3 regions of the Levilactobacillus sp. HBUAS70063 genome follow, and region 2 is predicted to be linked to each of the others. Evidence: predicted binding sites of a transcription regulator. Region 2 holds the regulator's gene; each other region holds the start of a gene.
The links. The regulator HrcA, encoded in region 2, represses chaperone genes, less so after heat shock. The targets are predictions, from matches to a motif close to TTAGCACTCNNNNNNNNNGAGTGCTAA.
Positions count from the first base shown of each region.

Region 1: a site for HrcA is predicted at 2,544-2,570, ahead of V8I28_RS09655 (ATP-dependent Clp protease ATP-binding subunit). Genes of this name have one in related genera too.
Region 3: a site for HrcA is predicted at 8,049-8,075, ahead of groES (co-chaperone GroES). Genes of this name have one in related genera too.

Region 1 covers NZ_JBANSM010000006.1:6,615-17,157, forward strand. The annotation lists gene ptsP (phosphoenolpyruvate--protein phosphotransferase) at 70-1,800, opposite strand; gene V8I28_RS09645 (phosphocarrier protein HPr) at 1,800-2,066, opposite strand; gene V8I28_RS09650 (hypothetical protein) at 2,235-2,435, opposite strand; gene V8I28_RS09655 (ATP-dependent Clp protease ATP-binding subunit) at 2,749-4,977, shown strand; gene V8I28_RS09660 (MucBP domain-containing protein) at 5,180-6,283, shown strand; gene asnS (asparagine--tRNA ligase) at 6,685-8,076, opposite strand; gene V8I28_RS09670 (cation-translocating P-type ATPase) at 8,741-10,543, opposite strand, start outside.
Region 2 covers NZ_JBANSM010000001.1:357,718-368,260, reverse strand. The annotation lists gene V8I28_RS01795 (hypothetical protein) at 306-581, shown strand; gene rimP (ribosome maturation factor RimP) at 710-1,183, shown strand; gene nusA (transcription termination factor NusA) at 1,207-2,433, shown strand; gene rnpM (RNase P modulator RnpM) at 2,460-2,756, shown strand; gene V8I28_RS01775 (L7Ae/L30e/S12e/Gadd45 family ribosomal protein) at 2,749-3,054, shown strand; gene infB (translation initiation factor IF-2) at 3,102-5,546, shown strand; gene rbfA (30S ribosome-binding factor RbfA) at 5,565-5,915, shown strand; gene V8I28_RS01760 (hypothetical protein) at 5,923-6,129, shown strand; gene truB (tRNA pseudouridine(55) synthase TruB) at 6,534-7,442, shown strand; gene ribF (riboflavin biosynthesis protein RibF) at 7,467-8,417, shown strand; gene hrcA (heat-inducible transcriptional repressor HrcA) at 8,782-9,819, shown strand; gene grpE (nucleotide exchange factor GrpE) at 9,840-10,427, shown strand; gene dnaK (molecular chaperone DnaK) at 10,462-10,543, shown strand, end outside.
Region 3 covers NZ_JBANSM010000004.1:106,705-117,247, forward strand. The annotation lists gene V8I28_RS07345 (Dabb family protein) at 1-29, opposite strand, end outside; gene V8I28_RS07350 (LysR family transcriptional regulator) at 190-1,056, shown strand; gene V8I28_RS07355 (MerR family DNA-binding protein) at 1,437-1,709, shown strand; gene V8I28_RS07360 (aldo/keto reductase) at 1,724-2,581, shown strand; gene V8I28_RS07365 (aldo/keto reductase) at 2,594-3,457, shown strand; gene V8I28_RS07370 (nitroreductase) at 3,532-4,185, shown strand; gene V8I28_RS07375 (ABC-F family ATP-binding cassette domain-containing protein) at 4,833-6,785, opposite strand; gene V8I28_RS07380 (redox-sensing transcriptional repressor Rex) at 7,211-7,849, shown strand; gene groES (co-chaperone GroES) at 8,110-8,394, shown strand; gene groL (chaperonin GroEL) at 8,459-10,084, shown strand.

The sequences.
Region 1 (10,543 bases), on a different contig from region 2:
ATCCCCCAATCGCTACCAAGCAAAAAGAGCTTGGGCCAGACGCCCAAACTCTTCACGAACGCTTAATTTTCATTTCAAAACATCCGGTACGGCCGCTTGGACCATCGTCACCACTTCTTGGCTGGTGCTGGCCGAGTTAACCGTGGTCTCCGCTAATGAGGTCAACTCGTGCGCATCCAGCTGACTAATCAGCTGACGCGTCTTGAGAATGGACCCGGGGGCCATGGAGAATTCGTCTAAGCCCATGCCCAACAGCAACGGCAGTGCAATCGGATCGCCCGCCATCTCGCCACACATGGCCACGGGAATCCCCGCGGCGTGGCCGGCCGTGATGACGTGCTTGATGAGCCGCAGGATTGCAGGATGATACGGCTGATAGAGATAGGCCACATTCTGATTGGTCCGGTCGGCCGCCAGGGTATACCCAATCAGGTCATTGGTCCCAATGCTCATGAAGTCCACCTCGTTGGCAAACCGGTCCGCCAGCAAAGCCGCCGCCGGAACCTCAACCATCATCCCCACGGCAATCTTGCCCATCGGCACACGTTTAGCCGTGAGCTTCGAGCGCTCGTCGTCATAGATGGCCTTGGCCTGCCGCAATTCATCCAGCGTGGCAATCATCGGAAACATAATCTTCAGGTCGCCAAACGCCGAGGCCCGAATCAACGCCCGCAGCTGACTGCGAAAGACCTGTTGATGCGCCAGACTTTGCCGAATGGCCCGGGCTCCCATGAAGGGATTAGCCTCGTTTTGCATGGGCCGATACGGTAAATCCTTGTCGCCACCCACGTCAAGCGTGCGAATGACCACTGGCCGGGGGCTAAGTTCGGTCAGCACCTGCCGATAGATGGCAAATTGCTCATCTTCGGTCGGTAAGTGCTGCGCGTCCAGGTAAAGAAATTCGGTTCGCAACAAACCGACCCCCTCGGCGCCACTGGCGGTAACTCGTGGTAAATCGGTAACGGCCCCCATATTGGCAGCCAGCGTGACGCCCACGCCGTCCTTCGACACCGTCTCGTAATGCGTGAGCTTTTCCAACCGTTGCTGGTTCTTTACCCGCTGGGCCATGGTCCGCCGCGCCACGGCAATCTCATCGGCGGTCGGACCGACCATCACGTTCCCCTGCGTTCCGTTGACGATGATGAGGTCACCATTAGTCAGCTCGTGGGTGGCCGCTTGCGTACCGACCACCGCAGGGATATTCAGGGACCGCGCCAGAATCGATGAATGCGAGGTCCGCCCACCGGCATCGGTCACAAAGCCTAAGACCTGCTGGGGATTAGTGGCCACCGCCTCGCTGGCAATCAAGTCATGGGTGACCACAATCACCGGCGTCTTAACCAACGCCAAATCGGGTAGCGTGACGCCGAGTAAGTGGGCTGTCAGTCGTTTGGCCACCTGTTGCCAATTAGTCAGCCGATCCTGTAGATAGGGGTTGTCCGCCAACTCCGCCAGCTCGTCTCGCACGGTCGTCGAGACCAATGCCACGGCAAATTCGGCGTTGACGTGCTGGTCGCGAATCCGCTGTTCAATGTTTCCCACCAAATCCTGGTCCTTTAACATCGCCATTTGCGCAATAAAAACCTGGGCACGGTCAGCACCCAGGTTTTTATTTACACGAGTTTTTATCGTCTCGATCTCCGAGACGGTTGCTGCAAGGGCCTGATGGAAACGATTTAATTCGTAATCAAGATCAGTGATTGTCTGCTGAGAAACGTGCAGGTCTGGCTCATCTAGTCGGTAGACCCGACCACAAGCCACCCCATCACTGGCAGCAATCCCCCTGAGCATCGCCTTCATTAGTCAGATAAACCCTCTTTAGTCATCGTTTCAGCAATGGCAGTCATAGCGTCAGCTTCATCGTCACCATCAGTCGTAATCGTGATGTCGGCGTTTTGGCCAACACCTAAGGACATTACACCCATGATAGACTTCAAGTTAACGGACTTGTCTTGGTATTGCAAGCTAACTTCAGAATTGAACTTGCTTGCTGATTGAACTAATAAAGTCGCTGGACGTGCATGAATACCTGTTTCTGCTGTAACATGAAATTCGCGTTTTTCCATAATTGATCGATCTCCTTTAAGCTTAGGTTGACTACTTACCGAACGTCACTCGCCTTGACCTTGCGCATTGATCAAACAACCATTCAACGAGTCACGCCTACCTATTAAGAATATCAATCTAAGCGAGAAATTACAAGTTATACATGAACCGCTTTCATCAAAAAATCATTATTCACCGCTATTTCCGGCGTCATGATCGTAGTGATAGATGATTTTACCGTTCTTTTCGGCCTGGCCAACCACCCGTTTGCGCGTCTCAAATGCCATAAACGCCTTTTGAAAAGCGGGAAAGTCTTCCGGCGTAACTTCAAACTGGTCGATTTTTTTATCCTTTAATTGATTCATTAAATCCGTAAAGTCGCGATCCATAGCGTGCCCCCTTCCTAATTCTAAACAAAACGTTCTTCCCTATCTTACGGTCAAAATCCGTAGCGGTCAAAACTTTTTTAACTTTTTGACCAATTTGAGATAGTCATTTTAGCATTCTATGGCCGAGAGTGCTAAAATGTAGTCGTTCGCTGGAAATCGCCCGCCACACCGCGCATCTTTCGTGCAAACAAAATACTTGCACGGTCAGCTGAACGCGGTATAATGTGGTCAATGGTCAAGAAAGGTCAAAGGCTTTTCGTCGACCGCGTGGGAATTTCCTACGAGAACTCCAGGCAAGAAAGGAGACGACAAGATGCTATGTCAAAATTGCCACCGCAATGAAGCAACGATTCACCTTTACATGAGTGTAAATGGGCAGCGGCAACAAGTTGACCTATGCCAAAATTGTTACCAGCTGCTGAAGCAACAGCAATCAAACGATTCTGGAAATGGAGGTGGCCGTATGGCACAAGATCCATTCGGCTTTAATAACCTGGATGATATTTTCCGGGCAATGCAAGGCGGCGACAACAGCCAAGCTAATTTCCGACAAGCGTCTGGTCAAGGGCGTCCAACCCAACCTTCCGGCAATCAGGGCGGTTCAGGCAACGGCTTACTCAGCCAATATGGTCTGAATCTGACCCAGATGGCCAAGGATGGCAAGGTCGATCCCGTGATCGGCCGGGATAAGGAAACCGCTCAAGTCATTGAAATCTTGAACCGGCGGACGAAGAACAACCCCGTTTTAATTGGGGAAGCCGGTGTCGGGAAGACGGCGGTTGTTGAGGGCCTTGCGGAACGCATTGTCGAAGGCAACGTTCCTCAAAAGCTCGCCAACAAGCAGATTATTCGTCTAGATGTGGTCTCACTGGTCCAGGGTACGGGTATCCGTGGCCAGTTCGAGCAACGCATGCAACAGTTAATGAAAGAGGTTCAGGCTAACCCCGACATCATCCTCTTTATTGATGAAATCCATGAAATCATGGGTGCCGGGAATGCCGAAGGCGGGATGGACGCTGGCAACGTCTTAAAGCCAGCCCTCGCCCGTGGTGATTTTCAATTAATCGGGGCCACGACTCTGAGTGAGTACCGTGACATTGAAAAAGACCAAGCCTTAGCACGGCGGTTCCAACCGGTCACGGTCAATGAACCGAGTGCTGACGAAGCCGTTAAGATTTTAAAGGGTATCCAAAAGAAATACGAGGACTACCACCACGTCCACTACACGGACGATGCGATTGATGCGGCCGTTCGGTTATCCGATCGGTACATTCAAGACCGCTTCTTACCCGACAAGGCCATCGACCTGTTGGATGAAGCCGGTTCACGCAAGAACTTAACCATTAATGTCGCCGATCCGAAGGCCATTGATGAAAAGATCAAGTCGGCCGAGGATCAGAAGCAGGCTGCCCTGAAGCAGGAAGACTACGAAAAGGCCGCCTACTACCGTGATCAAGTCACGAAGCTGGAGAAGTCCAAGGAAAATGCCAAGGACGCCGACCAAAATGCTTCCGCCGAAGTCACGGTTAAGGACATGCAAGACATCGTTGAAGAAAAGACCAACATTCCGGTCGGTGAATTACAGGCCAAGGAACAACACCAGCTCAAGAGCTTGGGTGCCGACCTTGAAAAGCACGTCATCGGCCAGAACGAAGCGGTCGATAAGGTTGCCCGCGCCATTCGCCGGAACCGGATTGGGTTAAACGGCACTGGTCGGCCAATCGGCTCCTTCCTCTTCGTCGGACCAACCGGTGTGGGGAAGACGGAATTGGCCAAGCAATTAGCCAATGAAATGTTCGGGTCCACGGACGCCATGGTTCGTTTCGACATGTCCGAGTACATGGAGCCACATTCCATTTCTAAGCTGATCGGGTCACCGCCTGGCTATGTTGGCTATGAAGAAGCTGGTCAACTCACCGAGCAAGTTCGGCGTCATCCATACACGTTGATTCTGTTGGATGAAATCGAAAAGGCCCACCCTGACGTCATGAACATGTTCTTACAAATTCTTGACGATGGCCGGTTGACCGATTCGCAAGGGCGGACGGTTTCCTTCAAGGACACGCTGATCATCATGACCAGTAACGCCGGGACCGGCGATGCCGAAGCCAATGTTGGTTTCGGAGCCGCTGCCGAAGGAACCACCCACTCCGTTCTGGGTAACCTAACCAACTACTTCAAGCCGGAATTTCTCAACCGTTTCGATGACATCATTGAATTCAATTCATTGAGCAAGGATAATCTGATGCACATCGTTGATTTAATGATCGATGATGTTAACCAGATGCTGGCCGGTCAAGGTCTCCACATCCACGTCACCGAACCTGTTGAAGAACAATTGGTCCAAAAGGGCTACAATCCAACCATGGGGGCACGGCCACTTCGCCGGGTCATCCAAGAAGAGATTGAAGACCGGATTGCCGACTTCTACCTGGACCACGGGGACGTCTTCAATCTCGTTGCCAAGATTGAAGACGGTAAGATTACGTTGGCTGCTGACAATGAAGCCACCGCATCGACGACCGATACAACTAAAGCTTAATTTCTGATTTTTCCAGGGTGCTCAGCCACAGCGGTTGCGCACCCTTTTAGTTTGTCCCCATTTGACCCACTCACGGCTACCAAGACTGTCAACAACGCCCCGCAACCATTGTCGAAAGACAAAACTGATAGCGTTCACATGTTGGCGTGACGGGTAAAAATGGTATACTAGATTTTAAAGGAAACTTCTGGAGGTGAATGGTATGGCATTTTTTGACTGGTTACGGCGTTTGATTGAACCTAAGCCCCGGCGCGAAGCCGTTTCGCAGCCGGTCGTCTCACGTCGCCATCCGGCCGTCCCGCCGGTTCAACCGCCAATTGAACCAGTAAAACCCAGTCAATCCGTCGAACCGCCGGTGGTCCTGACCACACCGATCATTACCTTACCCCCGACGCCACAAGCAGCCGCGCCGGCACCCACCGCAACGTTGGTCGTTCGCCTAGTCGATGAACACGACCGCGCCCTTCAACCGGCGTTGGTCATCACGGGGCCGCTCAACACCCCCGTAAATTACCGTTTTCCAGATATCCCGGGGTATGCACTCTCGCGGATTCACGGCTTTACACAGGACTTTATCAGTGAATACGGCCTAACGACGGTGATTTACCGGCGACTACTGGGGAAGCCAATCGTCGGCTACCTGGTAGACTTCGATTCCGGTCGCCTACTCGAATTGCCGCAAATCCATCGTGGCAAATTAGGGTTAACGTACACCCTCACGCCGCCCACGGTCCCCGGCTACCACATCTTTCAGGCGCAAGGCCCCCAGCGTGGAACCTTTACCAGCCAAGCCAAACGCGTGGTCTACTTCTATCGTCGGGATAGTTGGGAGACCGTCCAACGCGTTCACCAGTACGTCTTTCTTCAGGCGGATCACGCCGTTTACGATGAACCTAAGGGCCGCGACTACGGCTACCAATTCCCGGCGGATTCGCTTTGGCGCCTCTTCATGATTATCACGCTGACGGACGGGTCCGTCTGGTACAATCTTGGGGGCAATCAATGGCTGAGTGCCGAAGAAACCCGCCGACGCGACCACCGCTTGGCGCAACCGGCCCTCCCGCAAAAGCGGCTGTGGCATCCCGAGCCCTACGCTAGACTGGGCACCGTGGATTACGTCCCAGGAGCGGCGGTCTCCATCTACACTGAACCGTACGGCGAAACGGCTGGGCAATTGGCCCACGGCGAAACGCTGGATATCCGCGGTCGAATCGTGGACGACCAGCACCTAACCTGGTATCAGATTGGCCCAACCGCCTACATCAACGCCCGTTACGCCCGCCTGGTCCCCACTGAAACGCTATAAAGGAACTCGAAAAGCCTCCCAAACAATCCGTTGAGATTGTTTGGGAGGCTTCTTTTGATTTCGCTATCGTTCTTAGGCGTCTTGATGGCGCATGATGCATGGCGCACTCCGGCAACACCGTTTTGACTGTTCACCTAACTGGAAACACCCTCGCCGATGTCACCCGGCCACTTCTACGGCAACCCGAACGAGAAGATCGACCGACAATCGTTACCGGAGGCGGCCAGGGATGGAGCCAGCCGTGAGAGTGAAGTTGGCTGGCGTTTTTAGCCAGCTTACTTCACCGGACGATTGGAAGACGTGGTTTGCGGCTTCCAATCGAGGTAAAAGACCGCTTCTCAGGCTTTTACCGGCCCCTCAGCAGGCGGAATCCCTGGCAGTCGCAGGTAAAACAGATTGTCTTAGAATTCGGCGTTGCCTGGCGTCCGTGGGTAAGGGATCACGTCGCGGATATTTTCCATCCCCGTGACGTACATCAGCAACCGCTCGAACCCGATACCGTAACCGGAGTGCTTGGTTTCCCCGTACTTCCGCAGGTCGAGGTACCATTGATACTCTTCTTGTGGTAAGTGGTTGTCCTTGATCTTCTTGGCCATTTCGGCTTGACGTTCCTCACGTTGACTTCCACCGATCAGTTCCCCAATCCGTGGCACCAGCAGGTCGGCGGCGGCAACCGTCTTGCCATCGTCGTTGTCCCGCATGTAGAAGGCCTTGATTTCGCGTGGGTAGTCCGTCAGGAAGGTTGGCCGCTTGTAGATCTGTTCGCACAGGTACCGTTCGTGTTCGGCCTGTAAGTCCAGCCCCCAGTAAACGGGAACGTCGAACTTAACGGGGGCTTCCTTCAAGAGTTCGATTGCCTTCGTGTAGGTAATCTGAGCGAATTTCTCACTCGTCGTCTGGTGAAGTCGGTTCAACAGGTCATCGTCGACCGCGCCGTTCAGGAATTCCAGTTCATCCTTGGCGTGGGCCAACAGGTAGTTGACCACGTACTTCAGCAAGCCTTCGGACTCGTCAATCACGTCCTGCAGGTCGGCAAAGGCCATTTCTGGTTCAATCATCCAGAATTCTGAAGCGTGCCGCGCCGTGTGGGAGTTTTCAGCCCGGAAAGTGGGGCCAAACGTGTAGACGTTCCGCAGGGCTAAGGCAAAGGCTTCGACGGGCAGCTGACCACTGACCGTCAAGTTGGTTTCCTTCTTGAAGAAGTCCTGGCTATCGTCCACCTTGCCATCGTCAGTCTTGGGCAGGTTGTTCATGTCCAGCGTGGTTACCCGGAACATTTCCCCGGCCCCTTCGCTATCGCTACTGGTGATGATCGGCGTGTTCACGTAGGTAAAGCCGTGTTCCTGTAGATATTGGTGAATAGCGAAGGCCGTCAGTGACCGAATCCGGAAGACCGCGTAAAACGTGTTCGTCCGAGGCCGTAAGTGGGCCAACGTCCGCAGGTATTCGTAGGAGTGCTTCTTCTTTTGTAATGGGTAATCGTTGTCGGAAGCCCCTTCCAGAACGACTTCATCCGCATGAATTTCGAAAGGCTGCTTGGCATCCGGCGTGTAAACGACCGTCCCCACGACCTTAATCGTGGAACTCAACGGTAACTTCGTCATTTCCGCATAGTTCTCCAGGTCGCTCTTCATGACGATCTGGGCGTGCTTCAAGCAGGAGCCATCGTTTAATTCGATAAACCCAACACGCTTGGAACCCCGCACCGTCTTCACCCAGCCGTGTAAGACGACTTGTTCGTCTTCGGCAAAGTGTTGATCGCTAAATAAATCTTTTACTAAAATTTCTTTCATCGTACTCTCCTTCTGCGGAACCATAAAAAAAGACCCATCATCCCTAAAACTAGGGACGAAAGATCTTTCCGCGGTACCACCCAAATTGTTTTTAACTCAAAACCAACTTTAAACTAGCGTACAAACATACGCTCCGGTTGATAACGTGTCGGTCACGGCGGGGCCTACTCTTTGCATTTCAGCCTGCAACGAAATCGGGGTTCGCCCTATTGGACGCGTCACTAAGCTTGCACTACCCTTAGTTCGCTGAACACGCGTTGCCCATTTGGCATTGTCCGTTTCACTTGTTTTTATCTTTATTCAACTGTTGTCAGCGTATCACAAGTTGGAGCGGCATACAACTAGAATTTCAGTTGTCCGCGGGTTACGGTCACTTTTCGTCCGAAATTGACTAGAATTATGGTCATTATGCGACTCATGACGTTACGCTTAGTTATTTGCAATTTTATAACGGGATCTCACCGCCTTATCGTGGGACGACTTGGAAGACTTGCGGGTTTAGCAAGTCTTCCAAGCGAACCGGAAGCCCGCTTTCCAGGCTGGAGGTGGCCCCCATAGCAGACGAAATCCTTGGCAAGCGCAGGCTCCTGGTTTCGCTAATTTTAGTGGACAGATAGACAGCTGCTCCGAAAATCAGCGCATTAATTCTGCTTTCACGCTTTAATTAATCCTCTAACAACTGGCTGGACTGTACCGGCTGGCGGCGACCCCAGCGCTTCTTGATTTCCAAGACCACCGTGGGGATGAAGACGCCGATTCCGACCACGATCCAAGCGCTCAGCGGCAAGCTTACTAAGCCGAAGAGACCCTGCAGACCCGGTGTCACTGCGACCAGGACGACTAAGCCAATCGTCACGGCTAGCGCCCGATTCAGTTGCGGATTCCGTTTAAGACTGGCCCAACGCAACGGCTGGCGGTCCTTGATGGCGTAGATATCAATCATCGACCCAATCGCCAGAATCAGGAAGGTCACCGTCATGCCGACCGCGGGCTGGTTAGCGGATAAGACGAAGCGGCCCAGGGCGTAAGCCCCCAGCGTGAGCAACGTAAACGTCACGGCTCGCGTGGCTAACCGGCCACCCAGACCTCGAGCGAATAAACTTTCCTCGTTGGCCACCGGCGGCTGTTGCATCGCCGACTTTTCGCCGGGCTCGCGACTCAGGTAGAAGCCCGGAATCCCATCGGCCAGGACGTTGATGAGCAGGAGTTGTTCCGCCAATAGTGGCGCGCCCCAGCCCATCAGTACCGCACCCACCATGAGGAAGATTTGCGCGAAGTTGACCCCCACCAGGAATTCCACGGCCTTGAGGATGTTCTGGTAGACGGTCCGGCCTTCCTTGACCGCCGAGATAATCGTGGCAAAATTATCATCCGTCAGGACCATGTCGGCTGCACTCTTGGACACTTCCGTCCCGGTGATGCCCATGGCAATCCCCACATCGGCGGCCTTCAGCGCGGGCGCATCGTTCACGCCATCGCCGGTCATGGCCACGGTGGCCCCAGTCTGTTGCCAAGCCTGAACGATACGAATCTTATCGGTCGGCGACACCCGGGCGTAGACGGCAATCTGCTTGATCTGAGCCGCCAATTCTTCGTCCGTCAGGGTACGGAGCTCATCGCCCGACATCACCAACTGCCCCGGCGTTAACAGGTCAATTTCTTTGGCAATGGCCTCGGCCGTCACCATGTGGTCCCCGGTAATCATGATCGGCTTAATTCCGGCGGCCTTGGCCTCCCGAATCGCCGTGATCACCTCCGGCCGTGGTGGGTCAATCATCCCCACGATGCCGGCAAACGTCAGGTTTTGCGTGAGTTGCGTCCAGTCGACCGTCTGACCGGTCGGAACCACCTTGTAGCCCACGGCCAGAACCCGCAACGCCTGCTGCCCAAATTCATCGTGTATGCGTTTGGCTTGTGCGTAGTCGGTCGCTTGCCAATCGACCGGTAGCCGATCAAAGGCCCCTTTCACCACGACCAGACGCCGGCCATCCGGCAACTGGTGGAGCGTGGCCATCGTCTTCTTCGTTGAGTCGAAGGGATCTTCGGCCAACCGCGGAGCGTCCTGTTCCAGTGCAGCACGACTCGCCGCGTGTTGCCCTAGCCAGCGCACAATCGCTAATTCCGTGGGGTCCCCCACCTTCTGCTCCTCGCCGTCGACCACTTGAATCTCGGCGTTGGTGGCCAGTCCCAGGTAGCGTAACAGCTTCCGACCGGCATGCGTCAGCTCCGCGGCGGGCGTGGCCGCCCGGTCCTGCGGCGTCCAGTAGTGAGTGATAGTCATTTGATTCTGCGTCAGCGTCCCGGTCTTATCGGAGGCAATCACATCGACGCCACCAATCGTTTCGACCGCGTTGACCCGCCGCATGATGGCGTTACGCTTCGCCATCCGTTTGACACCGTGGGCCAGACTGATGGTCACAATGATCGGCAACGTTTCCGGCACGGCCGCCACGGCCAGTGAAATCCC
Region 2 (10,543 bases):
TCATAGCTGATCCAGCCGTGGGTGCGTCAAATTTGGCCCCAGTCGTGGGTAGCGCAAGCCCGAGAATTTTGTTATGCCGATTTAGAAAGCTCATTAGGACAGCTTAAACGCTGTGCTAATGGGCTTTTTGGGGTTGGTTAGCTGACCGACAAGACCGGCCGCTAGGGATCGACGCTTAACCCGCAGTTAACCGGATTAATCGGCCGGTAAGCGCTTACAAAACAACCGAACTATGGTACAATGATGGTGAGGAATCAAAGAACCATGAAACCAGTAATAAACTCTAACGAAAGCGGGTGTTCACCATGCTCCAGCGGTTTGCACGGTTACCAGATGGATGGCTTTTTCTGGCAGGCTATTGTTTGATTGGTTTAGGTTATGTGTTATGTGGTTTGGTGGCAACTGTTGCGGCCGCACCGTTCCTCGCGGTTGTGATTGGTTACTTCCTGATTGCATTTATTCTGACGGTGATGAAGGCGATTAGCTTAAAGGAAATGGCTTTGAATCGACTGAATCTATTGGTTTTTGAATTCATTACGATTGCGGGATTTATTTTGCTACTGTTCACTTGCGAGCAGTAGTCGGCACAATGGTTGCAATCCCGCGTGAACTGTAGTAAAGTAGGCTTTGTAGTTAAACTCGTTTTTTAAATGAGTGAGCAGTCCATGCTCACTCTTTTTAATGGAAAAAATGTAGGAGGCGGAATTCTTTGAGTACAGTCGTCGAGACCGTGACGGCCCTGGCCCAGCCAATTGTGGCGCATCATCAGTTTGAATTAGTTGACGTTGAATTTGTCAAGGAAGGTAAGAGCTGGTACCTACGGGTCTACATTGATAAGCCCGGGGGCATTAATATTGAAGAATGTGCGATGGTGAGTGATGAGTTGTCTGAGAAGCTAGACGCTATCGATCCGGACCCCATTCCCCAAGCCTACTTTCTGGAAGTTTCTTCACCCGGTGCCGAACGCCCGCTGAAGAAGCCGGAAGATTTCGAGCGGGCCGTGGGTGATTACATCCATGTGTCGCTTTACCAAAAGATTGGCCAAAGCAAGGTTTATGAAGGCACGTTAGAAGAGCTACGTGACGATTCACTGGACTTAACCGTTAATTTAAAGGGGCGTATCAAGACGTTGACCATTCCACGTGACGCGATTGCCCAAGCCCGGTTAGCCATCAAGTTCTAACTAAATAAGGAGCGAAACACAACATGAGTAAAGAATTATTAGGTGCCCTTGACGTCCTGGAGACGGAGAAGGGTATCCAGAAATCAGTCGTCATTGACGCCTTGGAAGCGGCCTTGGTTTCGGCTTACAAGCGAAACTACGACCAAGCCCAAAACGTCGAGGTTCAATTCGACCAGAAGAAGGGTGACATCCACGTCTATGCCGTTAAGAAGGTCGTGGACCAGGTCTACGATTCACGGCTGGAAGTTAGCCTAGACGAAGCCTTAACCATCAGTAAGGGCTACGAAATTGGCGATGACATCAAGTTTGAGGTGACGCCCAAGAACTTTGGTCGGATCGCGGCGCAGACGGCCAAGCAGGTCATCTTACAGCGGGTACGGGAAGCTGAACGGAACATCATCTACGATCAATACAGCCAGTATGAAAATGAAATCATCACCGGTGAAGTTGAACGTCAAGATTCCCGCTTCGTTTACGTCAGCTTAGGCAAGGTTGAGGCTGTCATGGGCCGTCAAGACCAGATGCCTAACGAAACGTACCGGATTCACGATAAGATTAAGGTTTACGTGACCCGCGTGGAAAATGCCACTAAAGGCCCCCAAGTCTTCGTTAGCCGGACGCACGCTGACTTATTGAAGCGGTTGTTCGAACAAGAAGTGCCTGAAATCTTTGACGGAACCGTTGAAATCATGGCAATTGCCCGTGAAGCCGGTGACCGCGCCAAGGTGGCCGTTCGCTCCAATAACCCCGATATCGACCCCGTGGGAACCAGTGTGGGTCCTCGTGGCCAACGGGTTCAGACCATCGTGAATGAACTGGGCGGCGAAAATATGGATATCGTGGAATGGACGGACGACGAAGCGAAGTTTATCGCTAACGCCCTAAACCCCGCCGAAGTGTTGGACGTCATCTTTGACCCGAACAACGAACGGGCTTGCCAAGTCATCGTGCCGGACTATCAATTATCCCTGGCCATTGGGAAGCGGGGCCAAAACGCCCGTTTAGCCGCTAAGTTGACCGGTTATAAGATTGATATTAAATCAGAATCCGAAGCTTCTGCTATAATGGAAGCTGACCAGGCAGCCGATGACCAGCCAGCGACGGACGAAGACGTTCCTGCCGCTTCAGACGAAACGCCTGAGGCTTCCGCAGACACGCCGGACGTTTCCACTGACGATGATGCCACGGCAGCCCCAGCGGACGTCGATGAGACGAGTGACGCTGCGACTGACGATTCATCGGCTGAGTAAGACCACATCTAAGGAGGTTTGGTCCCATGAAACAACGAAAGATCCCCATGCGTAAGGATATTGTCACTGGGGAAATGGCACCGAAGAAACAATTGGTTCGGGTCGTCCGTAACCAGGACCAAGAGGTTAGTGTCGATCCTACCGGTAAGCAATCCGGCCGTGGTGCCTACATCGCTTTGGATGTGGACATTGCCAAGCGGGCCAAGAAGGAACGGACCTTCGATCACGTCTTTGGCGTTAAGATTGATGATTCATTCTACGATGACCTGATTGCCTACGTGGATCATCAACAAGCACGGCGGGAATTATTCGACAATGACTAATCTCGAGCGCGCTTTACAACTTTTAGGATTGGTTCGGCGAGCAGGCAAGCTGGTCACCGGCGAATCCTTCGTCATGGCAGCGGTCCGCGATGGTTCCGCTAAGCTGGTGTTACTCGCAAACGATGCGGGCAAGACCAGTCAGAAACAATTTCGCGACAAGACCACCAGCTATGACGTTCCGTTAAACGAGGACTTTACGAAGGACCAGTTGAGCACGGCCATTGGGTCGGCGCGCACGGTCCTTGCAATCACCGATCCGGGTTTCGTCCGGAAGTTACAACAATTACTTGCTAAGTAGCCGCCTGACGTTCTCGTGATCGGCAGAATACAAAGGAGTGTGAAGATATGGGGAAAAAGCGAATTTATGAACTCGCCAAAGAAATTAATGTCTCCAGTAAACAGATCATTGCGAAAGCCGAAGCAAAGGGCTTTCCGGTGAAAAACCACATGTCAACGCTCGGCGAGAACGAAGAACGTCAGCTCCGCGAAGCATTTAGCAACCGACCGGCCGGCAAGCCTAAGCAGGCTAAGCCAGCCAAGCAACCGGCGATGCAAGCAGCACGGCCGGCTAGTCAAAAGAGTGATCACCCGAAGACCAGTCATAAACCAGCGGCCAGCAATGGTAACCGGCCGACCGGTCAAGCGGGAAATCACGCAAACAACGGTGGCAACCGCGCTAATCATGGCGGCAATCACCAAACGACAAACCAGCACGCGACCGGCAACGGTGGCAATCGGAATCAACAACGGAACACCCGTAACGATAATAAAAATAAAAATGGCCAGTCCGGAAATCAACACAGCACGCAACATAATTCCGGGACCGGCAGATTTGGTGGAAGCTTGAATAATAATACAAATAACAGTAACGGCCGGCGCGGTAGCAACGGCAATAGTCGTGGGGGCCGGAATAACCGGAACAACCGCAACAATCGCCGCCGTAATAATAACAACAATCGCTACAAGAAGAACCAACGGATCAAGGACACCAATCAACACAAGGGTGCGCCAGAACGGAAGAACAAGGCTTTACCAGATGTTTTAGTCTATACGGACGGGATGAACGCCCAAGACTTGGCCAAAATTTTACACCGTTCCTCAGCCGAAATCGTGAAGAAGCTCTTCATGTTGGGCGTCATGGTCAACCAGAACCAGTCATTGGATAAAGATACCATTGAAATCTTAGCCGATGACTACGGCATCCAAGCCCAAGAAAAGGTTCAAGTTGACGTTTCGGATATTGATAAGTTCTTCGATGCCGAGATGGCCAACACGGACCATCAAGAAACCCGGGCTCCAGTCGTGACCATCATGGGCCACGTTGACCACGGGAAGACGACGTTGTTGGACCACTTGCGGCATTCACACATTACCGAGGGTGAAGCCGGGGGGATTACGCAGGCCATTGGTGCCTACCAAGTCCACTACAACGACAAGTCCATCACCTTTCTGGATACGCCAGGACACGCGGCCTTCACCGAAATGCGGGCGCGTGGTGCCGAAATCACCGACATTACGGTCTTAGTTGTGGCCGCTGATGATGGGGTCATGCCACAAACCATCGAAGCCATTCACCATGCCAAGGCCGCCGGGACGCCAATCATCGTGGCCGTCAACAAGATCGATAAGCCGGGTGCCAACCCGAACCACGTCATGGAACAATTGACGGAATATGAATTGATTCCTGAAGACTGGGGTGGCGACACCATCTTCGTTGAAATCTCAGCGAAGTTTGGCAAAAACATCGATGAACTGCTCGACATGATCTTACTGCAGGCCGAAGTGCTGGAATTAAAGGCTAACCCAGAACAAAATGGGGCCGGTTCCGTCATCGAAGCACGGTTGGATCAAGGTCGCGGTTCCGTAGCCACCCTGTTGGTTCAACAAGGGACCCTACACGTTGGGGACCCAATCGTGGTTGGCAATACCTTTGGTAAGGTGCGGACCATGACCAACGAACGTGGGCGTCGCATCAAAGACGCTAAGCCATCAACGCCAGTGGAAATCACCGGTTTAAACGATGTGCCAGAAGCCGGGGACCGGTTCGTGGTCTTTGACGATGAAAAGACGGCGCGGGCCGCTGGTGAAGAACGGGCCAAGGAAGCCTTGGTTCAGGAACGGAAGAACACCAGCCACGTGACGTTGGACAACCTCTTCGATTCCCTCAAGGAAGGCGAAATGAAGGAAGTTGACGTCATCATCAAGGCGGACGTTCAAGGTTCCGTTGAAGCCTTAGCCGGCAGTCTCAAGAAGATTGACGTTTCCGGTGTGCGGGTTAACATTATTCACTCCGCTGTTGGGGCCATTAACGAAAGTGATGTCACCTTAGCCGAAGCTTCCGATGCCATTATCATCGGATTCAACGTACGGCCAACGCCACAAGCACGGGCCCAAGCCGACAGTGACAAGGTTGATATTCGACTCCACAACGTCATCTACAACGCCATCGATGAAATCGAAACGGCGATGAAGGGGATGTTGGAACCAACCTACGAAGAACAAGTGACGGGCCAAGTTGAAGTTAAGGACATTTTCCACGCTTCCAAGGTCGGCACGATTGTCGGTGGGATGGTCACGGAAGGTTACATTACCGCGGACGCCGATGTTCGGTTGATTCGGGATGGCGTGGTCATCTACGAAGGCAAGCTGGGCAGTCTGAAGCGTTTCAAGGACGACGTCAAGCAAGTTAAGATGGGTTATGAATTAGGATTAACTATCGAGAACTATAACGACATCAAGGTAGACGACGTGATCGAAGCCTACGTGATGAAGGAAGTTCCCGTTAAATAAAAATCGGAGGCAAACGTCATGGCACAATATCGAGTTGGCCGGTTGGAACAAGAAATCCAGCGGGAAGTTACGGATATTCTCCTAAAACGTGTCCGCGATCCACGGGTCGAGGGCGTCACCGTTACCGGCGTGGAAGTCACAGGTGACTTGCAGCAGGCAACGATTTACTACAGTATTTTATCGGACAAGGCTTCTTCTGTGGAAAAGACACAGCAGGGCCTGAAGAAAGCTACGGGACTGATTCGGTCTGAATTGGGGTCACGCTTGAGCATCTACAAGACGCCCGAGTTAACCTTTGAGCAGGACCAGTCTGTGCGTTACGGTAGCCGGATCGATGAACTGCTAAACGATCTCCATCACCAGGAGTAATCTCCGCGTGAACGAGATGGAGGCGTTGGTCCAAACGGATCAACGCCTCTTTTTAGGTTCCACCGGGGGTGATTGCCTGGCCGTACGCCAAAACTATCGCCTGCGGCTGCCAGAAATTCCGCCTGCTGTGGGGACCGGCAAAAGCCTGATGAAGCGGTCTTTTGCCTCGACTTGGAGCCGAAGAACGCGTCTCCAAGTGCGTCCGGTGAAGTAACCAGTAACCTGACTCAAGACGCCAGCTAACTTCACACCCACGGCTGGCTCCATTCCTGGCCTCCTCCGGCGATGCAGTTTGAATAAACACTGTTTTTCGGTGTATCCGTTAATTTGAGTGTAAACTAACATTGCTGGTCGATTGTAATAGAGCCGTGAGTGAGCTAAATTTGGGCTTAGTCGGGGCATTTCCGACTGATGATTTACCAGTCAGGAATGGGCGTCTTGGTGACACCGAACTCTGGTGGCACCAAGTGAGGAGCGAAACCGTTTCTCAGGCTCTCTCCGGTCCGTCCCCAGCGTTTCAGCCCAGCCGCAGGCGAATGGCCAGGCAACGCCAATTGCCCCCCAATGATATTTTTGAACAGAAAGCAAAGCAACATCCAGAAACGGAGGAAGCATGACATGGACGGGATTATTCCGCTTTATAAAGAACGGGGCCTCACCAGCTTTGACTGCGTGGCGAAGCTTCGGGGCATCCTGCACACCAAAAAGGTCGGACACAGTGGCACGTTAGATCCCGGTGTCGATGGGGTTCTACCCATCTGTATTGGAAGTGCCACGAAGGTCGTGCCTTACCTGATGGCCTCGGGTAAGGTTTACAAGGGGACCGTCACGTTGGGATTGGCCACGACCACGGAGGACTTGGACGGCGACGTGATTGACCGGCAGCCTTTGACAGCGCCGTTCGATCGCGCTAAACTGCTTCAAGCGGCCGCGGCACTGACCGGTACCATTCAACAGACGCCGCCCATGTACTCGGCGGTCAAGGTGAAGGGGCGCAAGCTTTACGAGTACGCTAGAGCCGGCGAGACGGTGGAACGCCCCACCCGGACGATTACCGTGAAGTCCTTTGACCTCGTCGACGAGGGCCAGTTCGATGCCGAACAGGGAACCCAGACGATTGCGTTTGAGATCGCCTGCTCCAAGGGGACCTACGTGCGGACACTGGCGGTCGATCTGGGTCGGCAGCTCGGTGTCCCCGCGGTGATGGCCTCCCTGACGCGGTTAAGGAGTGGTGGTTTCACACTGGACCAGACGGTGACGTTAGCCCAAGTGGAAGCCGCCATGGCCGCCGACGACCTGACCCCGATTCTGCGGCCGATCGACTATGCCTTGCGGGATTACCCTCACGTGGCGTTGTCCGAACGACTCTGGGGTCTCGTCAGAAATGGCGTGTTCCTGGACGAAGAACAAGTCGGCAGTACGGCTCCGGTCGTGGCCCTGACTTATCAGGATCAAACAAAGTGTCTGTACCAGTATTTACCCGAAAAAAAGCAATATAAGCCGCTCAAGATGTTTGCGGTGAATTAAGATTTGAGAAAGAGGCGTCTTGTCATGGAAGTTATTCGAATACATCACCCCCTGGATGCGCGACAGATTCCCGATGATCCGGTCGTTTTGGCCATGGGATTCTTTGACGGTGTCCACCGGGGGCATCAGGCGGTCATCAGACGGGCTAAGGCGCTCGCTACGGCCAAGCATGTGAAGCTAGCGGTATTGACCTACGATCATCATCCGGCGCTGGTTTACCGGCCGCTAGAGGGCGATGACCGAAAATACTTGAGCACGCCGGACCGAAAGCTCCAGCAGCTGGACCGACTGGGCGTGGATCGCGTCTTTCTCGTGAGCTACACCGGAGATTTTTCGGCCCAAACGCCCCAGGAGTTCGTGGATAACTACCTCGTGGCGTTTCACACGGTTGCGGCCGTGGCGGGTTTTGACCACACCTATGGCAAGAAAGACGTGGCCACGATGGACCGGCTCCCGGCGTACGCGCAGGGCCGTTTTGACGTGGAGACCGTCGCCAAGGAAGCCAGCGACCAGGAGAAGATTAGTTCCACACGGATTCGTCAGGCCATGAAAGCCGGCGATGTGGATACGGCCAATAATCTGTTGGGCTACCTGTACCGGTCGACTGGCGTGGTGGTTCACGGGGAAGCTCGCGGGCGGACGATTGGCTTTCCAACCGCTAACGTCTTAACGCCGGAGAACGAATGGATTCCGGGTATTGGCGTCTACACGGCCCGGCTCAAGGTCGGGGCCATTTGGTATCCCGGCATGATTTCGGTGGGCCGCAATGACACGTTTGGCGACAATCGCCCGATTACGGTGGAGATGAACCTCCTAGACTATCAGGGCAACCTCTACGGTGAAAACGTCGAGGTCGAGTGGCACCACCGGCTACGGGGGCAAGTCAAGTTCGATTCCGCCCAGGGTCTCATCGACCAATTGAAACAAGACGAAGTGGCCACCCGGGAGTATTTCTCGCAGGTTGCGGCCGACTGATCTCGCGCACAAACACGGGTAGTCGTGAATGACTACCGGCGTTCGTCAGAGATTCCGGTCATCTCCAAATTAACGACAAAAGCCCGGCAGTGTCCGGGCTTTTTGCCGTGGCCGGGCACAACGCTCGGTTTGGGAAGATAATTGCAAGTCCCCCAATATTTGGTATGCTGGGGACTGGTTAGGCTGATCACCGACGAAAAGCCTAGAGACACGGTAAATCGGTTACAATTTGGCAAATTAGCACTTAATTGCAGAGATTGCTAATTTTTCTACCAGATTTCTTGACTTCAAAACCCGGTTTTGCTACATTATATATGTGTCTTAGCACTTGATTAGTTTGAGTGCTAAAAAAGGGGTGATTGTGATGCTTTCAGAAAGACAAATGATGATTCTGCGAGCCGTTGTCCGTGACTTCACCAATACCGGTGTTCCGGTGGGGTCTAAGGCATTAGCCAAGCAGTTACCCATCCACGTAAGCTCAGCGACAATTCGTAACGAGATGGCAGCCTTGGAGGAACAGGGTCTGATTAAGAAGACCCATTCCTCTTCCGGCCGGATTCCTTCGGTCGAAGGCTACCGGTATTACGTTGATCATCTGGTGAAGCCCGATCCACTACGGCCGAACGATATCGATGTGATTCAGTCCTCATTGGGCGGCGATTTTCACAAGATTGACGAAATCATTTCACAATCCGCGACGATCCTGTCCAACTTGACGAGTTACACGGCGTTTACGCTCAAGCCGGAGTTGAAGGATAGCCGACTCAGTGGGTTCCGCTTGGTGCCACTGGGTAAGCGGCAGATTATGGCGATTCTCGTGACCGATAGCGGGGACGTTGAGAATCAGACCTTTGACGTGGCGGGTGATGTCGATGGCGAACAGCTAGAGGCTGTGGTGCGCTTGATTAATGACCAACTCGTGGGGTTGACTTTACCGGAAGTCTTAAAGAAGTTGCAGGCCGAGATTCCCGCGCAGATTGCCAATTATCTTCAGAGTCCACAGGGATTCTTGGATATCTTCGGCGATGTGCTGACACGGGCCGCTCAGGAGCGGTTCTACGTTGGCGGGCGACTCAACCTCCTGAACTTCTCCCAGGATAGTGATGTTGATTCACTGAAGTCACTGTATTCATTGATCGATAAGACCGATGATATTGCCAGTGTTTTGGGGCAACCCAGTGATAAGATTTCGGTGCGGATCGGAAATGAAATGACCAACGATGCGCTGCGGAACTTCAGTTTAATCACGGCAACCTATGACGTTGACCAGCACGGTCAGGGCATGATTGCCATTCTAGGACCCACGCGGATGCCATATTCTCGGATGCTCGGCATTGTCGGCGCGTTTCGTGAAGAGCTCGCGAAAAAACTATTAGATTATTACCGGTTTTATGACGAGTAAAGAAAGGGAGGGTTTTTATCGTGGCTGACAAGCAACAAGCGTCTACCGATGACCAAACTGCGGCAAAGGCCGCCACGACCAAGCCAGATTCAAAGACTGAACCGGCTAAGGAAGCAGCACCAAAGAAACCAAAATTTGCTAAGAAGGTTGCCACTGCTGCTGAAGTCGATGCACTCAAGAGCAAAGCCAGTGACTTTGAAGATAAGTATCTTCGTGCGGAGGCGGAAGTCCAAAACATGCAGGCGCGTTTCCAAAAGGAACAAGCCACACTTATCAAGTACGATGGCCAGCAACTGGCGAAGGACGTGCTCCCCGTCATTGACAACCTGGAGCGCGCTCTGGCGGTCGAAGCAACGGACGAGACGGGGCAACAACTGAAGAAGGGTGTCCAGATGACCTACGATCACTTGGAAGATGCCTTGAAGCGTAACCACGTCACGGAGATTGAAGCCATTGGGAAGACTTTTGACCCAACGTTGCATCAAGCCGTTCAATCGGTTCCTGTTGAAGAGGGCCAAACCACTGAAACGGTGGTCAAGGTTCTCCAGAAGGGCTACCAATTGAAGGACCGGGTTCTGCGGCCAGCGATGGTTGTCGTAGCACAATAAATCAAATAAAAAACTAATAAAGAGGGAATTTTTGATGGCAAGTAACAAAATTATCGGAATTGACTTAGGGACGACCAACTCAGCCGTTGCCGTTCTTGAAGGTAGTACCCCGAAGA
Region 3 (10,543 bases), on a different contig from region 2:
ATCGTTGCAATAAAAATGTGTTTGATCATGATTGATTCCTCCAAGTTTAGGGTTAGTCGTTAAGCATTGCCATTAGTTTAAACGAAAAGCGATTAAGTTTAAAATGCTTAATTTCTTAGATTAGTTATTTGTATTTTGTATATCTATGCTAAAATATGGCTAAATAAACCGTGAAGGATGTGAGGATAAATGGATATCCGGGTGCTCAATTACTTTTTAATTACGGCGCGTGAGGAAAATGTGACGCGGGCGGCGGCTTTGCTCCATATGACCCAACCGACCTTGTCGCGACAATTAAAGGGATTAGAGGCTGAGCTACAAGTCGACTTGTTTCGCCGGAGCAATCATAGTATTTATCTAACGCGGGAAGGCTTGCTCTTTCGCCGGCGGGCCCAGGATATGGTGAATATTCTAGAACGGGCGCGAGACGAGCTACAAGAAAAGCAGGAACTTGCGGGAACGATTGCCATTGGCTGTAGTGAACTTCATAGTATGGCGGAAGTCGCGAAATTAATTGATGCGTTTCAGGAGCAGCATCCCCAAGTCAAATTTAACTTGAGAAGCGGTAATAATGACGACATTAAAGGTTGGATTGAACAGGGCGTTTTAGATTTGGGGTTACTCATCGAACCGGTCGAAATTGGTAAATATGACTTTGTTCGTCTGGAGAGCCAAGAAGAGTGGGGAATCTTAGCGCATCAGGACTCAAAATTTGCGAATTATGATGCCATTCGTCCGGGCGATCTGGTTGGTACTCGCGTCATCACGATTGCCGATCGGGTGGTTCAAAATGAACTCGTCAGCTGGTCGGGAGATTACGCAGTCAAGATGCGGAACAAGGCCCGTTACAATCTGCTTTATAGTGCGGCGATGTTGGCGCAACAAAATCACGGGGTCGTGATTTGTTTAAAGCTCAATCAGACCTTCGACCACTTAACTTTTGTACCATTAGAGCCGGCACTAAAATTAGATTCGGTATTAGCCTGGCGAGGTCAGCAGCCCCATTCGGCGGCGACAAAAGCGTTTATTGAATTTGTCCGCCAAGAAAAAAACTAAAGGTTACTGGAGAGTGGGGCAGACGTGCAAGTGCTACTGAACTCAGAGCCAAGCTCAAAAAGGGGACCATCCAAGAAATTATGCAATTTCTTGGATGGTCCCCTTTTTATGCGAGTTGGGAGTTTTGTCTCGGCCCACTTTTTAGATATTCAAGATATGTATTTCTAATCAGACAGAATAAGCATTTAACATATCTAAAAAATCGCGATACACTACAGTCATCGATTAGCAAGGGCATCACCACTGATGGTTTTACTAAGCGAGAAAATTTTGAGCAATTGGTTGTTCAGGAGAAAGCGGTGAGATTAGTGAACCAAGATGATGTACAGGCTAAGTATCATTTTCCCAGTCAACTTTTATCGGATTACGAGTCGTGGCGAGTGAAGCAGTTTGCAGGTCGGCTCACGCCGGCAACTTATACGCTGGCTGATATCGAAGCGTTGCGGTTGATGCTCCGGCTACAACAAATTGGATTTTCTTCAAATGAAATTGAAGATTTTTTGGCGCTTAATCTGCAGAAACAAGGGCCACCTGTCAAGCTGATTGCGATGCTGGCCCAGCATCGGCAAGAACGGTTAGCCGCGATTCACCAATACGAGCGACAGATTGCTGGGATTGACTATTTAAGATTTCAACTGACCGAAAATCACTAAAGGAGATTGTTAAAATGGAATTTACTACTTTAAATAATGGGATCAAAATGCCTAAGTTAGGCTTGGGCGTCTTTCGGGTAACGGATTTAGCCGAAGCCGAAGAGGCGGTTTATCAAGCCATTAAGTTGGGCTACCGGTTGATTGATACGGCCGCTGCGTATGGCAATGAACAAGCGGTTGGGCGTGCCATCAAGCGTAGTGGGGTTGACCGGTCGGAACTCTTCGTGACATCAAAGCTGTGGCTGACCGACAACTCCTATGAGGGGGCCCAACGAGGTCTTGAACGGTCTTTGACTAATTTAGGGTTGGATTACTTAGATTTGTATTTAATCCATCAACCGGTAAGCGATTATTATGGTGCTTGGCACTACTTGAGTGAAGCCTATCGTGCCGGCAAGGTTCGGGCCATTGGGGTCGACAATTTCACCCAGCAAAAACTAGTTGATCTCATTAATTTCACGGACGTTAAGCCAGCCGTGAACATGATTGAAGCCAACGTCTTTAACCAACGTGAGGCGGACCAACAAGCCATGATTGATTATGATGTTCAAATGGAAGCCTGGGCACCGTTTTCTTCGGGTAATCATCAGGTGTTTGAATTACCAGAGTTAAAGGAAATTGCGCAAGCTCACGGTAAATCGACGGCCCAAGTGATTCTTCGCTGGTTGATGCAACGTGACATCGTTGCCATTCCCAAGAGCGTTCACGTTAACCGGCTGAAGGAAAATCTGGCTATCTTTGATTTCGAGTTACGCGACGATGAAATGGCTAAAATCGCGACATTGAATACGGGCAACGGGTTCAACATGCCAGAAGATGCCAAGGATTTTCAAGCCATGTTAGACATGTCAAAGCAATTTTCAGTAGAATAGGAGCAAATAATGATGGATATGACTTCAACTTATACGTTAAATAATGGGTACAAGGTCCCCGTAGTCGGTTTCGGCACGATTATTCCGGACGGCCAAGAGACTGTGACGGCGGTTAAAAAGGCAATTAAAAACGGGTATCGGCTGATCGATACGGCTGAAATCTACGGCAATGAAGTGAGTGTGGGTCAGGGGATTCATGAGGCAATGGCCGAAAACAACCTCAAACGAGAAGATATTTTGGTTAGTACGAAAGCCTGGCACAGTCATCGGGGCTATCAGCAGACGCTACAGGCCTTCAATGCGTCGTTGGACAAGTTAGGGTTGGACTATGTTGATATTTACCTCATTCACTGGCCAGCCAATGCCAAGTGGCATGACGATTGGCGCGAACTAAACGCTGATACTTGGCGTGCCTTGGAAGAGTTGTATCGTGCTGGTAAGATCAAAGCCATTGGTGTTTCTAACTTTTTGGCGCATCATCTGAAGGCATTGGTCGAGGATAGTGAGATTAAGCCCATGCTGAATCAAATCGAGTATCACCCTGGCTTTGCCCAGACGGCAGCGGCCGAGTACGCCCAATCCCAAGATATTCAGGTCGAAGCCTGGAGTCCCTTTGGCGGACCGGACAGCAACGTCTTACAGGACGCGACGGTTAACCAGATTGCCCAAAAATATGGCAAGCAACCGTCACAAGTGATTTTGCGGTGGCTGATCCAAAAGGACATTATCCCTTTGACCAAGTCGACCAGTGATGCGCATATGCAGGCGAACTTGGATGATTTCGATTTTGCGTTGACATCGGCTGAGATGCAAGCCATCGACGAAGCCCCGTACAGTGGCGGATTCCAATTTGATCCGGACACGGCCAAATCATAAGGGCTCAGGCGACAGAAACTAGGGGCACAGTGGTACAGTAGACCTAAGAAAACTGGATGTTAGGAGATCATTGAATGGATGTCTATCAAGCTTTAAATGAACGTCACGCAACGCGTTGGTTTACAGATCAACAAATTCCCAAGGCTACGCTGGAGAAGATTATTTCTGCGGCGGAAGAGGTCCCGTCTTGGGTGAACTCGCAGCCTTATCAGGTCCACGTGGTCACGGGTGAGACACTGCAAAGCATTCGCCAAGAGCACCAACACCTGGGGGATGTCGGCGAACATGGTCATTCCGATTTACCCGTAATGGCGCGGTCGGCTTGGTCCGCGCAAGCACAGGATAATATGCAGGCGTGGTCCGATGGCATTGCCCAGTCGGTTGGCCCAGATTGGCAAAAGATTATGGGAGATGCCGCGGGTAAACTCTATAATGCCCAGGCCATCGTCTACCTGACGTTACCTGAAGGCTACTCGGAGTGGTCCCTATACGACCTGGGGGCATTTGGCATGGCGCTGATGTTAGCGGCTAAGGATGCCGGGATTGATTCCATGCCCGCCTATCAGTTTGTCAGTTTTCCAGAGGAAGTTCGGCACAATATTCAGCTGGAAAATGGCGAGAAGCTCATCATGGGGATTGGTTTAGGATATCGTGATGCGGAGGCGGCGGTTAATCGAATTACGTCTACGCGGTTACCGATCGATCAGATGACGACGTTTCATGACTAGCCGACTAAATGGCGCTTATACCAGTAGATAGAAAAAACTGTCAGCCGATTTATTCGGACTGGCAGTTTTTGCGTTGAACGAACGCGCTACTTATTTCTCAGATACCTCACCCCGTGGATGATGGATTCCACCAAAAATAGGGAAAATGTGAGAATTAAGTAGGCGAAACCTAGGACCTCAAGAAGAAGAACGGGTAGCGATTCGGGCAGGAAAGCTAAGATGAGTTGGAGCGGGATCACTAGTATCGGCCCCGCGCCAAAGAATAACCGTCTAAACCACTTGGAATAATTCTTAAATAGACCGTTTGTTTTCGCGAAACCATCTTGGTAATACTGCTTAAATAACTGCTTCATTAAAAGACATCTCCCCGTGTCACGCGTATTCTCGGCGTAATTCGAGGATACACGCTGAATTAAAATGCGAATGTTTCTCCCCTGAAACCATTTATAATTATAGACGTTGTCGGTCATTGAGACAAGGTACTTGATGAAAGTTCGAGTAATCGCTGAGTCTTGTGCAAGTCGGGGATTCGAATGAATTAAAAAATCAGCGCCGACCCTTAAATCATTAGGGGTTCGACACTGATTTTATGAATAAACGGGTTAACGCTTGTCCTTTAATTTTAGAGAGTCGAAACCATCTCGGCCTTAATCCGCAAAGTCTTCCAGTTCCAGGCTCTTCTCCGTCCACGCATCCTCCGTTTCGCTGAGTTGCGTGGTGACGGCGGTGAGTTGGGCCTGTAGGTCGGCTAGTTTGCCAGCATCGTTGAAGTTGGCCTCTTGGCTCATTTCGGTTTCTACGGCCGTCTTTTGTTTTTCCAATTCGCCCATCTGGTCCTCAAGCGCCGTGACCTGGCGGCTGAGCTTTCGTTTAGCCTTGGCTTGGTCCTTTTGCGCTTGATAGTCAACCTGGGTCTGCTTGGGGGCGACAACAGTGGGGTGGGCTTCTTCGGCCTCGGCGGCTTCCTTGGCCGCGTAGGCATCCTGCTCGGCCTTCTTGGAAACGTAGTAGTCGTAGTTCCCCAGGTACCGCGTGGTGCCCTCGGGACTGAGCTCGACGACCTGCGTGGCGACTTGGTTGATGAAGTACCGGTCGTGGGAAACGAAGAGAATGGTCCCGTCGAATTCATTGAGCGCGGTCTCCAAGACCTCCCGGCTGTCGATGTCCAAGTGGTTCGTGGGTTCATCGAGCATGAGGAAGTTGTCGTGTTGCATGGCCAGCTTCGTCAACAATAACCGGGCCCGTTCGCCCCCGCTCAGGCTGTGGACGCTCTTGTCCACGTCGGCCCCGGTAAACAGGAAGCTACCGAGGATTGAGCGGATATCGCCCTCGGGTGTGGTGGGGTGGTCGTCCCACAACTCGTGCAGGACGGATTTCTTGTCGTGTAGCGTGGCCTGGTCCTGGTCGTAGTAACCGGTATCGACGCCGGTGCCAAAGATAATCTGGCCCTGAATGGCGGGAATCCGACCCAGAATGGTTTTCAGGAGGGTGGATTTTCCAATCCCATTGGGGCCGACGATGGCCACGGCCTGGTGTTTCTTGATGTCCAGGTTGACCGGTGCGGCCAGAATCTGGCCGTCGTAACCCACGGCGCCGTTGACCACGTCGAGGACCACGTTACCGCTCTGACGCTTGGGCCGGAAGCTAAAACGCGCGGCCTTTTCGTCGCCCTCGGGTCGGTCGATGCGGTCCATCTTTTCCAACTGTTTTCGCCGGGCCTGAGCACGTTTGGTGGTGGAGGCCCGGACGATGTTCTTGTTCACAAAGTCTTCCAGCTTGCTGATCTCGGCCTGTTGTTTGTCGTATTCTTTCCAGGCTAAGCGCAGGCGCTCGGCCTTGTCCGCGATGTAGTGGGAGTAATTTCCCGGGTAATGGTCGAGTCCGCCGTGGGCCATGTCGTAGACGTCGTTGACCACGTGATCGAGGAAGTACCGGTCGTGGGAAACGACCAGGATGGCGCCGGGATAGCCTTGCAAATAGCCTTCCAACCAGGTCAACGTTTCCACGTCCAGGTGATTGGTCGGTTCGTCCAGAATCAGGAGATCGGGACGTTCCAGCAGGAGCTTGGCCAGAGCGAGTTGCGTGCGTTGGCCCCCAGATAACTCGTTAATCGGCTTATCATAGTAGCTTTCGTCGAACTCGAAGCCGTGGAGCACGCCCCGAATCTCGGCCTGATAGCCGTAACCATTCTGATCGCTGAAGTCTTGCTGTAATTGGTCATAGCTTGCACTGATTTGATCAAACTTTTCCTGATCGGCGATGATTGCGGGGTCACTCATCTGTTGTTCGAGCTCGTGCATCCGTTTTTCCATGGCGATGAGCTTGGCAAAGACGCTGAGCATTTCGTTCCAAACGGTCTTGGTCGAGGCCAGACCGGCATTCTGAGCTTGATACCCCATGGTCAGCCCACGCTTAGTGGTAATCTGACCGACATCGGGCGCCGTTTCACCGGCAATCATTTTTAATAGGGTAGATTTACCCGCGCCGTTGCGGCCGACGAGGGCCACGCGACCGTGTTCGGGCACGTCCATGCTGACGTTTTCGAAGAGGACACTGGCGCCGAAACGCCGCGTAACCTGCTGAACTTGTAAAAGAATCACGGTAAACCAACCTCCTTTGTTGTGATGGCTTAAAAGTGAAGGGACGTTACTTTTAGGTTATTTCAATTGCCGACTGTCGTGAAAAAGGACATCCCACAATTTGTTTAGTTTATTGATTAAATTTATCGGACCCATCGCGGCAATTCTGGCCGCATTAACGGGAGCAACCGCCGGTGAGTAATTCCAGCGAGGGCCGGCGTTGCCGACTCTGCCGGCTCGCGTGATTGTCCAATCACTATTTTAGCATATTCTATCGGAAGACCGAAATAACCAAATAAATTGTGAAAAAAACTTGCAAATTCTTTCACAAGATGAACGGTTATGCTATAATCTATAAGAAAGTTGATTTCACAATCCAGACAATTATTTAAATATGAGGCTATCGCTTGTGAACGGTAGCCGGTTTCTTTTAGGAGGTCTCGTTTTTGACAGAACAAAAAATTCCGCGGGCGACAGCCAAACGCTTGCCGATCTATTATCGCTATCTCAATATTTTGCTAGACGCCGATAAGACCCGGGTGTCTTCGACCGAATTGTCCGAAGCCGTTAAGGTTGATTCCGCAACAATTCGGCGGGACTTCTCATACTTTGGCGCCCTGGGTAAACGGGGTTATGGGTATGACGTTGAGAGCTTAATCAAGTTCTTTAAGAAGATTTTGAACCAGGACCGCCTGACCAGCGTCGCCCTGATCGGGGTCGGGAATTTAGGACATGCGCTCCTGAACTTTAATTTCCACCAAGACAGTAACGTCCGTATCAGTGCGGCCTTTGACGTGAAGCAAGAGATTGCCAACACGATTCAAAGTGGGGTGCCCATCTATCCGATGACGGATCTACGGACACAATTGGAAGAACAGCAGATTGAAGTGGCCATCTTGACCGTTCCCTCACAAGTGGCCCAAGAGGTTACCGATGAGGCCGTGTCTGGCGGGGTCAAAGGGATCTTAAACTTCACGCCGCTGCGAATCACGGTGCCCAAGGGCGTTCGCGTTCAGAATGTGGACTTGACCAACGAACTCCAGACGTTGATTTACTTCCTGGAACACTACAATAATTTAAGTTAACGTTTGAATCGTAATCCTCCGGGGTTGCGATTTTTTTTGGCCCCAAGTTGGGGGCGGGGTGGTTGCCTGATTATTCACCTCAATGAGCTGGAAAGCCTGGAACTCTAGGCGATGTGCCGGTGGCGGGGGTGGGACCGTGAATTTGTTTGTCAAATTCCTTGATTTTTATAGGGAAAAACCATATATTAGATATTGTTGATTAGCACTTATGTTAGTCAAGTGCTAATAGTGCTAAAAGTAAGTTTATTGGAGGGATTCAAGTGTTAAAACCATTAGGAGACCGCGTCATTTTGGATCAACCAGAAGAAGAAGAAACCACGGTTGGCGGCATTGTGCTCGCAAGTAACGCTCAAGAAAAGCCACAAACGGCAAACGTTGTTGCTGTCGGTGATGGCCGTGTGTTAGACAATGGCGAAAAGGTAGCCCCAACTGTTAAGGTTGGCGACAAGGTATTGTTTGATAAGTATGCCGGGACTGAAGTTAAGTACCAAGACACCACTTACCTTGTTTTACACGAAAAGGACTTAGTCGCTATCGTTGACTAAGCTTTTCCCACTAAGAAGACTATCCAAATAATTCAAAAATTTTAGTATGAGGTGAATGAATAAAATGGCTAAAGAATTGAAATTTTCTGAAGACGCCCGTAGCAAGATGCTTGCCGGTGTTGATAAGTTAGCTGATACGGTGAAGACCACCCTGGGACCTAAGGGACGTAACGTTGTTTTGGAACAAAGCTACGGCAACCCAACCATCACGAATGATGGGGTAACGATCGCGAAGTCCATCGAACTTGACGACCACTTCGAAAACATGGGAGCTAAGTTGGTTTCTGAAGTTGCTTCTAAGACCAACGATATCGCCGGTGATGGGACCACCACTGCTACGGTATTGACGCAAGCCATCGTTAACGAAGGCATGAAGAACGTCACGGCCGGTGCCAACCCTGTCGGCATCCGTCGTGGGATTGAAAAGGCAACGAAGGCCGCCGTTGATGGTTTACACAAGATGTCACATGACGTCAAGACCAAGGACGACATCGCCCAAATCGCTTCTATTTCATCAGCTAGCGAAGAAACCGGTAAGTTAATTGCCGATGCCATGGAAAAGGTTGGTAACGATGGGGTTATCACCATTGAAGAATCCCGTGGTGTTGACACCAGCTTGGACGTGGTTGAAGGGATGCAATTCGACCGTGGCTACATGTCACAATACATGGTTACCGACAACGACAAGATGGAAGCCAACTTGGACAACCCTTACATCTTGATTACCGACAAAAAGATTGCCAACATCCAAGATATCTTACCATTACTGCAATCCGTTGTTGAACAAAGCCGTTCATTGTTGATCATCGCCGATGACATTACCGGTGAAGCTTTGCCAACGTTGGTTCTGAACAAGATGCGTGGGACCTTCAACGTGGTTGCTGTTAAGGCACCTGGCTTTGGTGACCGTCGGAAGGCAACCTTGCAAGACATCGCGGTTCTGACTGGTGGGACGGTCATCACTGATGACTTGGGTCTTAACTTGAAGGACACCACGATTGATCAATTAGGTCAAGCCCAAAAGGTTAACGTGACTAAGGACAACACCACTGTGGTTGAAGGTGCTGGTGCCAAGGATCAAATCGCTAACCGGGTTGCTGAAATCAAGGGCCAAATCGAAGAAACGACTTCTGACTTCGACCGTGACAAGTTGAAGGAACGTTTGGCTAAGTTAGCCGGCGGGGTTGCCGTTGTTCGGGTCGGTGCCGCAACCGAAACTGAATTGAAAGAACGGAAGTACCGCATTGAAGATGCCTTGAACGCAACGCGTGCCGCTGTTGAAGAAGGCTTCGTTGCTGGTGGTGGAACTGCTTTGATCAACGTGATCAAGGACGTTGCCGCTGTCAAGGCAGAAGGCGACGAACAGACCGGGGTTAACATCGTTCTCCGTGCCCTGGAAGAACCCGTTCGTCAAATCGCTGAAAACGCTGGTGTTGAAGGCTCCGTTGTCGTTGAACACCTGAAGGGTGAAAAGGAAGGCATCGGTTACAACGCCGCTGACGGCCAATACGAAGACATGGTTAAGGCCGGTATCACCGACCCAACTAAGGTTACCCGTTCTGCTCTGCAAAACGCCGCATCCGTATCCGCTCTGTTGTTGACGACCGAAGCCGTTGTGGCTGACAAGCCTGAAGACAACCCAGCACCCGCTGCACCTGCTAACCCTGCAGGCATGGGCGGCATGATGTAAAAACTGAATCGCTAGCTTGCTAGTGGATTAAAAAAGCCAATCGGTGCGCCGATTGGCTTTTTTGTGGTTGCACCTAGTTGGCTAAATATGGCCGTCAGACAAGTCGTTTTGAGCACGGGTCTCTTCACCTGGGAGCACGGGAGAAGGCCCACTACGACCGCCTAGGGATGGTTAAACGGCCATGTGCTTCGGCCAGGCTATGCTGGTCCTTGGGGAGCACCTGGGCAGAGCGGTGACCAGTCGGTAGCGGCATAAAATTTATCAACGGCTCATTTAAAACGTGAAGCGCTTTCTTCTGCCATAGACTGGCAACGGTGAATTGCCGATAATTGGCGGTTACGTCGTCATGGCCAGTTTTCTTAGTTGCTATGCTGAACAAGAGTGGTATTGTGGAGCTAGTTGTAGTAGAATTACGTTTGCGTTTGAAATTGGAACGATTAATAAAGACTTTTTAGGCGG